DNA from 3 places in the Micromonospora sp. WMMD975 genome. Region 2 is predicted to be linked to each of the others. Evidence: riboswitches for the same ligand, from Rfam matches in the RefSeq annotation. Region 2 holds a riboswitch; each other region holds the start of a gene.
The links. A riboswitch is a leader RNA that binds a small molecule or an ion and turns the genes downstream of it on or off. The one in region 2 is predicted to bind cyclic di-AMP.
Positions count from the first base shown of each region.

Region 1: it holds a riboswitch for cyclic di-AMP, as region 2 does, so the genes downstream of both, O7613_RS26245 (NlpC/P60 family protein) here and O7613_RS10725 (transglycosylase family protein) in region 2, are expected to answer to the same signal.
Region 3: it holds a riboswitch for cyclic di-AMP, as region 2 does, so the genes downstream of both, O7613_RS18030 (hypothetical protein) here and O7613_RS10725 (transglycosylase family protein) in region 2, are expected to answer to the same signal.

Region 1 is NZ_CP120739.1:5,885,815-5,889,080, reverse strand. Features, by position in the region: gene dcd (dCTP deaminase) at 1-207, shown strand, start outside; gene O7613_RS26245 (NlpC/P60 family protein) at 283-1,317, opposite strand; cyclic di-AMP (ydaO/yuaA leader) riboswitch at 1,331-1,466, opposite strand; gene O7613_RS26240 (peptidoglycan recognition family protein) at 1,700-3,266, shown strand, end outside.
Region 2 is NZ_CP120739.1:2,488,386-2,491,651, reverse strand. Features, by position in the region: gene O7613_RS10730 (LLM class flavin-dependent oxidoreductase) at 1-1,291, opposite strand, end outside; cyclic di-AMP (ydaO/yuaA leader) riboswitch at 1,543-1,687, shown strand; gene O7613_RS10725 (transglycosylase family protein) at 1,686-2,351, shown strand; gene O7613_RS10720 (YbaB/EbfC family nucleoid-associated protein) at 2,586-3,035, shown strand.
Region 3 is NZ_CP120739.1:4,162,287-4,165,552, reverse strand. Features, by position in the region: gene O7613_RS18040 (SRPBCC family protein) at 1-264, shown strand, start outside; gene O7613_RS18035 (hypothetical protein) at 274-744, opposite strand; gene O7613_RS18030 (hypothetical protein) at 823-1,905, opposite strand; cyclic di-AMP (ydaO/yuaA leader) riboswitch at 1,910-2,040, opposite strand; gene O7613_RS18025 (cation diffusion facilitator family transporter) at 2,184-3,098, opposite strand; gene O7613_RS18020 (AAA family ATPase) at 3,173-3,266, opposite strand, start outside.

The sequences.
Region 1 (3,266 bases), 3.4 Mb from region 2:
CACATCACGCTGGAGCTGTCGAACGTGGCGAATCTGCCGATCACGCTCTGGCCGGGCATGAAGATCGGCCAGCTCTGCATCTTCCGGCTCTCCTCGCCGGCCGAGCACCCGTACGGCTCGGCCGTCTACGGGTCGCGTTACCAGGGTCAGCGCGGCCCGACGCCGAGCCGGTCGTGGCAGAGCTGGCGCACCTGGCCGACGCGCTGACGCCAGCCGATCGTGGTTGTTAAGAGGGGCCCCCGCCTATACCGAATGCGTTAAGCGGGGGCCCCTCCTTACACCTCAGGTGGGGCGGCCGTAGCTGTTGATGTCGCCGTCGTCCACGCGCTTCATGGTGATGGGCTTGCCGGACTGGGAGGCGTGCACCACCCAGCCGTCGCCGACGTACATCCCCACGTGGTGCAGGTCGGCGTAGTAGAAGACCAGGTCACCGGCGCGCAACTCGGCGCGGCTGACCCGCTTCGTGACGTTGTGCTGCTGGCGGGCGTTGTGCGGCAGCGAGACACCGGCCTTGGCCCAGGCGGCCATGGTCAGGCCCGAGCAGTCGAAGTGGTCCGGGCCGGCGGCGCCCCAGACATAGATCTTGCCGATCTGGGCGCAGGCGAACTTGACCGCCACCCCGGCCGCGCCACCCGGGTACCCGGCCGGGCAGGGCACCGGGCGCAGCTTGCCACCGCCACCGTTTCCGTACACCTTGAGCCGCAGCTTCTGGAGCTTGGCGATCTCGGCGTCGATCTGCTTCTTCTTCGCCGCGAGCTGGGCCTCGGTACGGCTCAGGTCGGCGACCATCTCGTCCAGCGGCTTCTTCTTCGCCGCCAGCTCGTCGCGCAGATCGGCGATGGTGCGCACCTGCTCCTGCTGGTGGCGCGCGAAGCGGTCGAGCAGCTCCAGGCCACTCATCAGCTCGCCCGGCGAGCGGCTGCCCAGCAGGGCGTTGACGGTCGAGAGGTTGTCGCCCTTGTACGCGTCGGCGGCGAGCCCGCCGACCTGGCCGAGCGCGGCGTCCACGCGGGCCTGGAGTGGGGCGATCCGCCGACCGAGCGCGTCGGCCTGCTTGCGTCGCAGCGCGAGCTGCTCGCGTACGGCGTTGACCTGCTCGATGACGGGTTCGAGCTTGTTCCAGTCGCGGTCGATCCGGGCTTCGATCTCGGCGACCGAGGGTTCGGCGTGGGCCGCCGTCGCGCCTCCGGTCAGGACGACCGCGGCGCCGACCAGGGCGGCGAGTGTGGTGGTGAAGCGGGACCAGCGGGAACGCGGCGCGACGGCGGACCGGTCGATCGACCGGCTCGACGACGGCCGCGGGGCATGGTGTGCCACCGGGCGTCGGTACTCCTTCTTCCTGACCGCCTACCGGGTTAGCTGACGGGTTCGGGCGGGAAGGGGGACGCCCTACCGCAGTGGCTGCGGATTCACCCCAGGTACCTGGGTCCCCGATTCGCCCGGAGGCGACTCGGCGGTGTCGGACCGTCACCGGCCGGGTTGGACGGTGAACGTACGGGCCGACAATTGGCCAGAGTAGGGATCCCCGTTATCGATCCGCAACCCGAACGGCCGTGACACTCCGTACGGAATGGGCAACCCCGGACATGAGTGAAGCTTTTTTTCACATCAGATTATCCGGCGGAAAGGTATTGACCGTCACGGGTGCGCGGAGTGAGGGTGGGGACGCAGTGACCCCCATCCCTGTCCAGGAGGTTCGATGCACCTCTCGCCCCCGCCGTCGGCCGGACGGATGCTGCTCGCCGCCGCCGTGGCGACAGCCACCGCGCTGGCGACCACCGGCCCGGTGACCGCCGCGCCACCGAACACCCTATCCAGCAACGACGACAGGCAGAAGCAGTACGCCGCCGCGGCGGCCGAATACGGCGTGCCGCAGAACGTGCTGCTCGGCGTCTCCTACCTGGAGTCCCGCTGGGACGCCCACCCGGGGCAGCCCAGCACCAGCGGCGGCTACGGCCCGATGCACCTCACCGACGCCGCGCACGTCCTCGCCTTGCCCCGCAGCGCGCACGTCGGCGAGGACGAGGACCCGCGCGGCGACGACTCCCGCCCGCTCACCCTCGACCCGGCCACGACCGCCGCACCGGCCCGGGAGAAGCCGCTGCCCACCGCCTCGCTCCAGACGCTCGACGCCGCCGCGACGCTCACCGGCCTCGACGCGCAGAAGCTGCGCACCGATCCGGCCGCGAACATCCGTGGTGGCGCGGCGCTGCTCGCCGCGTACCAGAAGGCACTGGGTGGGCCGGTCGGTGCCGGCACCGACGCGGCGGCCTGGTACGGCGCGGTGGCCCGCTACTCCGGCGCGGACACCTCGGACGCGGCGGCGGCCTTCGCCGACGAGGTCTACGACCAGCTCGGCCAGGGCGCGACCCGGACCACCGACGACGGGCAGCGGGTCACCATGGCCGCCACCGCCGCCCGGCCGGACCGCGGGGTGCTCAGCCGGCTCGGGCTGCGCCACGCGCAGCGGCCGGACGGGCTGGAGTGCCCGGTGCGGCTGGCCTGCGAGTGGATCCCCGCACCGTACGAGCAGCTCAGCGCGGACCCGGGCGACTACGGCAACCACGACCTGGGCAACCGGCCGAAGCAGCAGAAGATCGAATACATCGTCATCCACGACACCGAGGGCTACTTCGACCCCAGCGTCGACCTGGTGAAGCGCGCCGACTACCTCGGCTGGCACTACACGCTGCGCTCGGCGGACGGCTACGTCGCCCAGCACATCAAGGCCAAGGACGTCGGCTGGCACGCCGGCAACTGGTACGTCAACGCCAAGTCCATCGGCCTGGAGCACGAGGGCTTCGCCGGAAACGGCGCCTGGTACACCGAGGCGATGTACCGCAGCTCGGCCAAGCTGGTCCGCTACCTGGCGCAGAAGTTCGGCATCCCGCTGGACCGGCAGCACATCATCGGTCACGACAACGTGCCCGGCATCACCGCCGCGGCGGTCGGCGGCATGCACTGGGACCCGGGCCCCTACTGGGACTGGTCGCACTACTTCGACCTGATGAAGGCACCATTCCGGACCCTCGGCACCGCGCGTACCGGCCTGGTCACCATCGACCCGGACGTCACCACCAACCGGCCGGCGTTCGTCGGCTGCAACCAGCAGCCGCCTGGCGTCCCGACGCCCACCCCGCCGGCCGAGCCCTGCCCGTCGCACGGCTCCTCGGCGGTGCTCCTGCGGACCGCGCCGAGCGCGGACGCCCCGCTCGTCAACGACCTCGGGCTGCGCCCGGACGGCACACCGGACACGATGTACATCT
Region 2 (3,266 bases):
CCAGGCCGTGGTGCTGGGTCACCACCGTGCAGTACGCGGCGCAGTACGCGCCGAGCGTCCAGTTGTTCTGCCGCATCGTCATCTCGTTCAACGCGGCCCGCGCCCCGCCCGGCGAGACCGTGCCACGCTTGACCTGTGCCAGCAGGTCACGCACCTGGGCCAGCTCCTGGCGCAGGTGGTCGTGCACGTCCACCAGGTGCTGCCCGGCGGCCTGCGCACGGGCCGGGTAGACGTGTCCGGCCGGCGCCGGTGGGGCGCTCGGCCGGTCCGCCTCGTCCCAGAGGCGGCGCGCGCTCAGGCGTACCCCCGGATCCGGGGTGGGGGTGACCGCGAGCGCGGTCGGGAAGCCGGTGGCGGCCTGCTCCTCGGCGACCGCGCGGGCGCCGCTGCCCGGCGTGGTGCGCTCGGCGGCGACCAGCTCCCGGACGGCCGGCGCCACCTCCTGGGCGAAGAGTTGGATCGCGCGCGGCTCGTCGCTGCCGAGGATGAAGGTGGTGATGCCGTGTTCCAGCGTCAGCCCGGCCAGCTCCTCCACCCACTGTTCCGGCGGGCCGGCGAGGAAGCCGGTGGACGAGCGGGCGAACGTGCCGGTGACGTTGAGCATCCGGCGGATCGCGCCCGGGTCCCGGCCTGCGGCCCGCGCGCCGTCGTCGACGAGCGTGTTGAGCGCCGGCAGGTCGTCCGGCCCTTTCGGCAGGTACGCCAGCGACGGCAGCCAGCCGTCTGCGGCGCGCCCCACCAGCCGCAGCATGCGCGGCTTGTACGCGCCGACCCAGATGCCCACCGGGTGCGCCGGGGCCGGCCCGCGTTTCGCGCCGACCACGCGGTAGTGCTCGCCGGCCACCCGGATCATGCCGCGCCGGCCGGTGTCCCAGACCTCGCGGATCACGGTGATCGCCTCGTCGAGCGCGTCGACCGCCGCGCCGGGGGAGAGCCGCCGGCCGCCGGTCGCCTCGATGGCGTCCCAGAACGCGCCCGCGCCCAGCCCGAGTTCGATCCGGCCACCGGTGAGCAGGTCCAGGCTGGCGACGCTGCGGGCCAGCACCACCGGCTGACGCAGCGGCAGGTTGAGCACGTTGCCGGCCAGGCCGATCCGGTCGGTGGCGGCGGCCACGTACGACATCAGCGTCCACGTGTCCAGGAAGCCGGGCTGGTACGGGTGGTCCTGGAACGTGACCAGGTCCAGCCCGGCCTGCTCGCAGAGGGTCGCCAGCGCCACCACCTGTTCGGGGTGCCCGGCGGCGGGGGTGAGGAAGCCGCCGAAGGTCAGCTCGTGTCCGTGTTCGGTCATCCGCCCCGCTCCTCGCGTGATCTTGCCCGGTCCCGCCCACGGTAGCTCCGTCGTCGGGCCGGACGGCCGTGTACCCGGCACCGATCCCGTTGCGGCGCGACCGATTCCGCCCCCACCGCGCTCGCCTGGCCCGATCGCCCGGCTGGGTGAAGAACGTCACAAGAAGTGGGCAATCGCGGATATTCGTCCCTAGCGTCGGTTCCGTTCGCAGACGCGGACACCACGGGCCGGTAACGCCTAATCCCGCCGCCGGCCCGGCGGAACCGAAACTCGGGCGGGAGCGGGGGACCCACAGGTTCCACGGTGCACGTCACCTCGGGGTGAAGCCGCCACCGGCGGCCGGGCTCCTCGGCCCGAACCCGACAGCTCACCTCGTCGGCGTGGAGGAATCCACATGTCAACTGCATACTCAGCCCGGCACCGCCGGAGCGTGGCCCACCGCGCCACGGCCCGCCGGACCGCTGTCGGCGCGATCGTCGCCGGCGCCGCCACCGGCGCCGCGGCACTGCTCGGGCCGGCCGCGCCGGCCAGCGCCGCGAGCGTGAACTGGGACGCCGTCGCGCAGTGCGAGTCGGGCGGCAACTGGCACATCAACACCGGCAACGGCTACTACGGCGGGCTCCAGTTCTCCCGGAGCACCTGGAACGGCTACGGCGGCCAGAAGTACGCCGACCGGGCCGACCTGGCTAGCCGCTCCGAGCAGATCGCCGTCGCCGAGAAGGTCCTGCGCGGGCAGGGCATCGGCGCCTGGCCGGTCTGCGGCAAGAAGGGCGGGTCGACGAAGACGTACGCCGCCAAGGAGTCCGGCTCGACCACGTCCGCGAAGAAGGCCACCTCCTCGCAGAGGGCGTCGGCGCCGAAGAAGGCGTCCGCGCCGAAGCGCTCCAGCAGCGCGCCGGTCGCGGGCACCTACCTGGTGCGGCCCGGGGACACCCTCTCCGAGATCGCCGCGACCCAGCACGTCGACGGGGGCTGGCGTGCGCTGTACGCGGATAACCGGGCCGTGGTCGGCGCGGACCCCGGCCTGATCTTCCCGGGTCAGCGGCTGCGCCTGCGCTGATCCTGAGTCGTGTCGCGTCGCGATCCTGGGGACCGCGTCGCGCCCCACGAGCGATGCGAACGCCCGGCCGGGCCATCCGGCCGGGCGTTCGCCGTCGCGCGACACGCCGGGAACGGCCGGCGTACGTCCTGCGTGCGGCGTCGGCGGCCGGTCCGGTGCGGCGGGTGACGAGGTTCCGACGTCGACGGTTGCTATGGTCACGAGGCTTGGCTAGGACGTGAAGAAAGCGCGGATATGACCAACGATGCGTTCTCGGCCGCCGCGAGCCTCGACGAGCTGCTGACCCGCACCCAGCAGGCGCTGGCCGCGATGCGGTCCCGGGCCACCGTGCACGCCGACGGCGAGCCGGGCGAGCTGCTCCGGGCCGAGGGCACGGCGGCCGGCGGCCGGGTGCGCGCGGTCGCCGTCCAGGGTGGCCGGTTGGACTCCGTCGCCGTCGACCCGGCGCTGGCCGACGAGCCGCTTGACGTCCTCTGCGGACACCTCGTCGTCGCCGTCAACGCCGCGCTGACCGAGTTGGACGCGCAGGTCAGCGCCTCGGCCCGGGCGGACACCGACGCGCTCGCCGCCCGGCTCGGCGGCCTGCCCGACCAGGCGGAGCTGTTCAGCCGCGCGATGCACGAGGTGGCCGCGCGCATCCGGCGAGACCGCGCCGTCGCGTCCCGCGCCGCCCGCCCCGCCTGACCAGGTCCGTCCACCCGGCCGGCCCATGCGGCACCGGCCGCGCCGCGTCCGACTGCTCGCCCGGTGCTCCGGCAAAGCGCCGGCGTCGGCGAACGCGCCTTCCCTGGCCTGCTTACTGGGATTGACCTTCCGAATAGCGGGAACGGCAGAGATCTTGGTAGGAAAGTGCCCCCATAGGGGCCGTTTCGTACCAAGATCTCGAAGCCGGGAGCCGGGAGCCGGGAGCCGGGA
Region 3 (3,266 bases), 1.7 Mb from region 2:
CTGCACTTCCCGGTGACCTACCAGGCGGACGTGTTGATCGCCAACGAGGACGAGGTGGTCACCGTGGCCCGGCAGCAGCCGGCGACGACGGTGCGCAACCACACCCGGATGCGCGACGAGCCCGACGGCGTGGTGCGGATCGACGTGGAGATCACCCTCACCGCACCAGCGCCGCTGTTCGGCTACGCGTTCCGGCAGGCCCGGGCCGCCCACCTGGGGCTCGCCGCCCGTCTCGGCGCCACCCTGGAGGGCCGGTCGGCCTGACGTGACGACTCAGCCGCTGCGGCGCAGCCGACCCCACGGCTTGTACGTGGACAGCACGGTGGCGACCAGGAGCAGCGCGGTCGAGACGGCCGGCGGCACCACCAGATCCACCCGCAGGTGGGTGTCGGCGGCCCCGGCGAGCGCGCCGAGGTGCCGGATCCGGGGGGTGAGCAGGAGCAGCACCAGGCCGAGCATCACGGTGGTGAGCGCGAACTTCACCAGCACCCAGCGCCAGCGCAGCAGACCCCACGGGGTGAGCAGCGCGCTGGCGGTGCCGACCAACCAGACCGCCACGCTCAGCGGCGCGAACAACCAGGTGGCGAGCAGCGCCGCCGCCGGGTACACCACCTCCGCGTCGGCGCCGCGCAGCCCGGCCACGCCGAGCGCGAGCAGCCCCAGGTCGGTGCCGAGCCAGCCCAGCGAGGTGACCAGGTGCGCGGTGAGCAGCGCCTTGCGGCCGGTCGGCGAGAGTCGTCCCATGCGCCGATCGTCGGCCGTCGCGCGGCCCACGTCGTGGGCCGCGCGACGACATCCGGCGTACGTCGGGGAGCGTAGTGCTCAGTAGACCGACAGGTGCACGTGGTTGGTGTGGTCGCTGGACGGGTCGCCGTTGCCCCCGCTGTAGGACTTCCAGCCGCTGCTGGGCAGCCAGATCTCCTTGAACCAGATCACGTAGAGCACGGCGAGCCGGTCGGCATTGCGGATGAAGTACGCGGACAGGTTGTTGCCGTACGTCTTGTCGCCGCCGCTGGCGACGCCGCCGAAGCCGTTCTTCTGGGCCGCGAAGTCGCAGGCCCGCCCCTTCGGGTGTTCACCCGAGCCGCTGGGTCGGTGGCAGGAGACGTACCTGGTGAAGCCGGCCGCCTTGGCCTGTTGCAGCGCGTGCAGCGTGCGCGGGGTGATGCAGCCGCTGGCCGGCGTCGGGTCGTTGACGCTGCACGACTCCGCCGGCCACGAGCCGTCGGAGTTGCGCTTGGCCGGCTTCGCGTTGGCCGAGGACGAGCCTCGGGCGCTGCTGCCGCCGCCACTGCTGCCGGCGCTCGCCGGCGGCTTGCGGTTGGCCACCTCCAACGCCCGTTCGGCCTGCTCCTTGCGCTTGGCCATCACCGCGACCTGCTTGCGCTGCTCGCTGATCTCGACGGTGAGCGCGGCGCGGGTGCGGACCGCCTCGTCCCGGGTGGCGATCAGCTCGCGCAGGGTCCGGTCCTCGTGCGCGGCGACGGTCTCCAGGGCCGCGGCCCGGTCCATGAAACCTTCCGGGCTGTTGCTGGCGAGCAGCGCCGCGGCGGTGCCCATCCGGCCGGTGCGGTACGCCACCCCGGCGATCTCGCCGACCTTGGCGTCGCGTTCGGTCAGTTCCGCGCCGATCGTGGTGAGCCGGTCGTTGAGCTGCTTCTGCCGGTTGACCGAGTTGTTCAGCGCGGCCTTGGCCTCCAGCCAGCCCTTGCTGGCGGCGTCGAGCTGGGCGCGCAGGGTCGGTGTGCCGCCCTCGTCGTCGTCGCCGGGTGCGGCGGCGAGCCGGCCGGTCGGCGCCGCCGTGGCGGGGGAGACCGGCACGGTCGCGACGCCGAGGGCCAGCGTCGCGACGAGCAGGGCCGCCAACCGGGCGGCCGTCCGTCGTACAGGTGCCACTGTGGGCATTCACGTGTCCTTCCGTCAACCGCCGACCGGGTTAGCTGACGGGTTCGGGACGGAAGATCCCTACCGCTGACGCGGATGCACCCCACGTACGTGGTTCCCCGGCTCGCCCCACGGGCGATTAGGCGATGGCCGCTCCACCGGCGCCGGAGTGACGCCCGTGGGTTGGCCGCGATCGAGCCTACCGGCGCGGCCCGGACCCGGCTCCACCAGCCGGAGCCGAATACCGGGCAAAACCGGCAATTGCCAACAATAGCCACCCAGATTTAAGTTTGTCCTAATTACCACTCGGTCGGGCCGCAGCCGCCGGCGGACGCTCCGGGTTCGATCTGCAACGTGGCGTGATCGATCGAGAAGTCCTCGTGCAGCGCGGCCCGGGCGGCGGCGAGCACGGTGGCGACCTCGGCGCGCGGGTCGGTGGTCAGGTGCGCCGAGGCGACGTCCATCCCCGAGGTGAGTGTCCACACGTGCAGGTCGTGCACCTCCGCCACGCCGGGCACGGCGGCCAGCCGGTCGTGCACCGCGGTCACCTGGAGGTGCTCCGGCGCGGCCTGCACCAGGATGCGTACCGCGGCCCGGCCGAGCCGCCAGGTGCGCGGCAGGATGAACAGGCCGATCGCCACCGCGACCACCGGGTCGGCCCACCACCAGTCGGTGAACGCGATGACGATCGCCGCGCCGATCACCCCGAGCGAGCCCAGCAGGTCGCCCAGCACCTCCAGGTATGCCCCGCGCAGGTTGATGCTCTCCTGTGCGCCGACTCGCAGCAGCGCGAAGGCGGCGATGTTGGCCAGCAGCCCGAGCACGGCCACCACGAGCATCGGCCCGGCGAGCACCTCGGGCGGCTCGCCGAACCGGCGTACCGCCTCGACCAGGACGTAGACCGCGACGGCGCCGAGCAGCACCGCGTTCGCGAGCGCGGCGAGCACCTCGAGCCGGTAGAGCCCGAATGTGCGCTGCGGGTCGGTCCGGGCACGCCGGGTGGCGGTGATCGCGGCGAGCGCCATGCCGATGCCGAGCACGTCGGTGAACATGTGCCCGGCGTCGGAGAGCAGCGCGAGCGAGCCGGTCGTGAAGGCGGCCACCGCCTCGACCAGCATCAGCACGGTGAGCAGCGCGAACGCCGCCCAGAGCCGGCCGGCGTGGCGCTGCGCCGCGTTGGTCACCGCGCCGCTGTGGTCATGACCTGCACCCACGCGCACACCCTCCGCCCCATAGCTCGGCCGGAACAAATCTATGCTCACATCGCTATGTGTGCAAGTGAGGTGGGTCAGCCCACCGGGTCGAGCGTGGTCAGCCGCTGGGTGGCCCGGGAGAGCGCGACGTAGAGCGTGCGTACCCCCGAACCGGGGTCGGCCCGGATC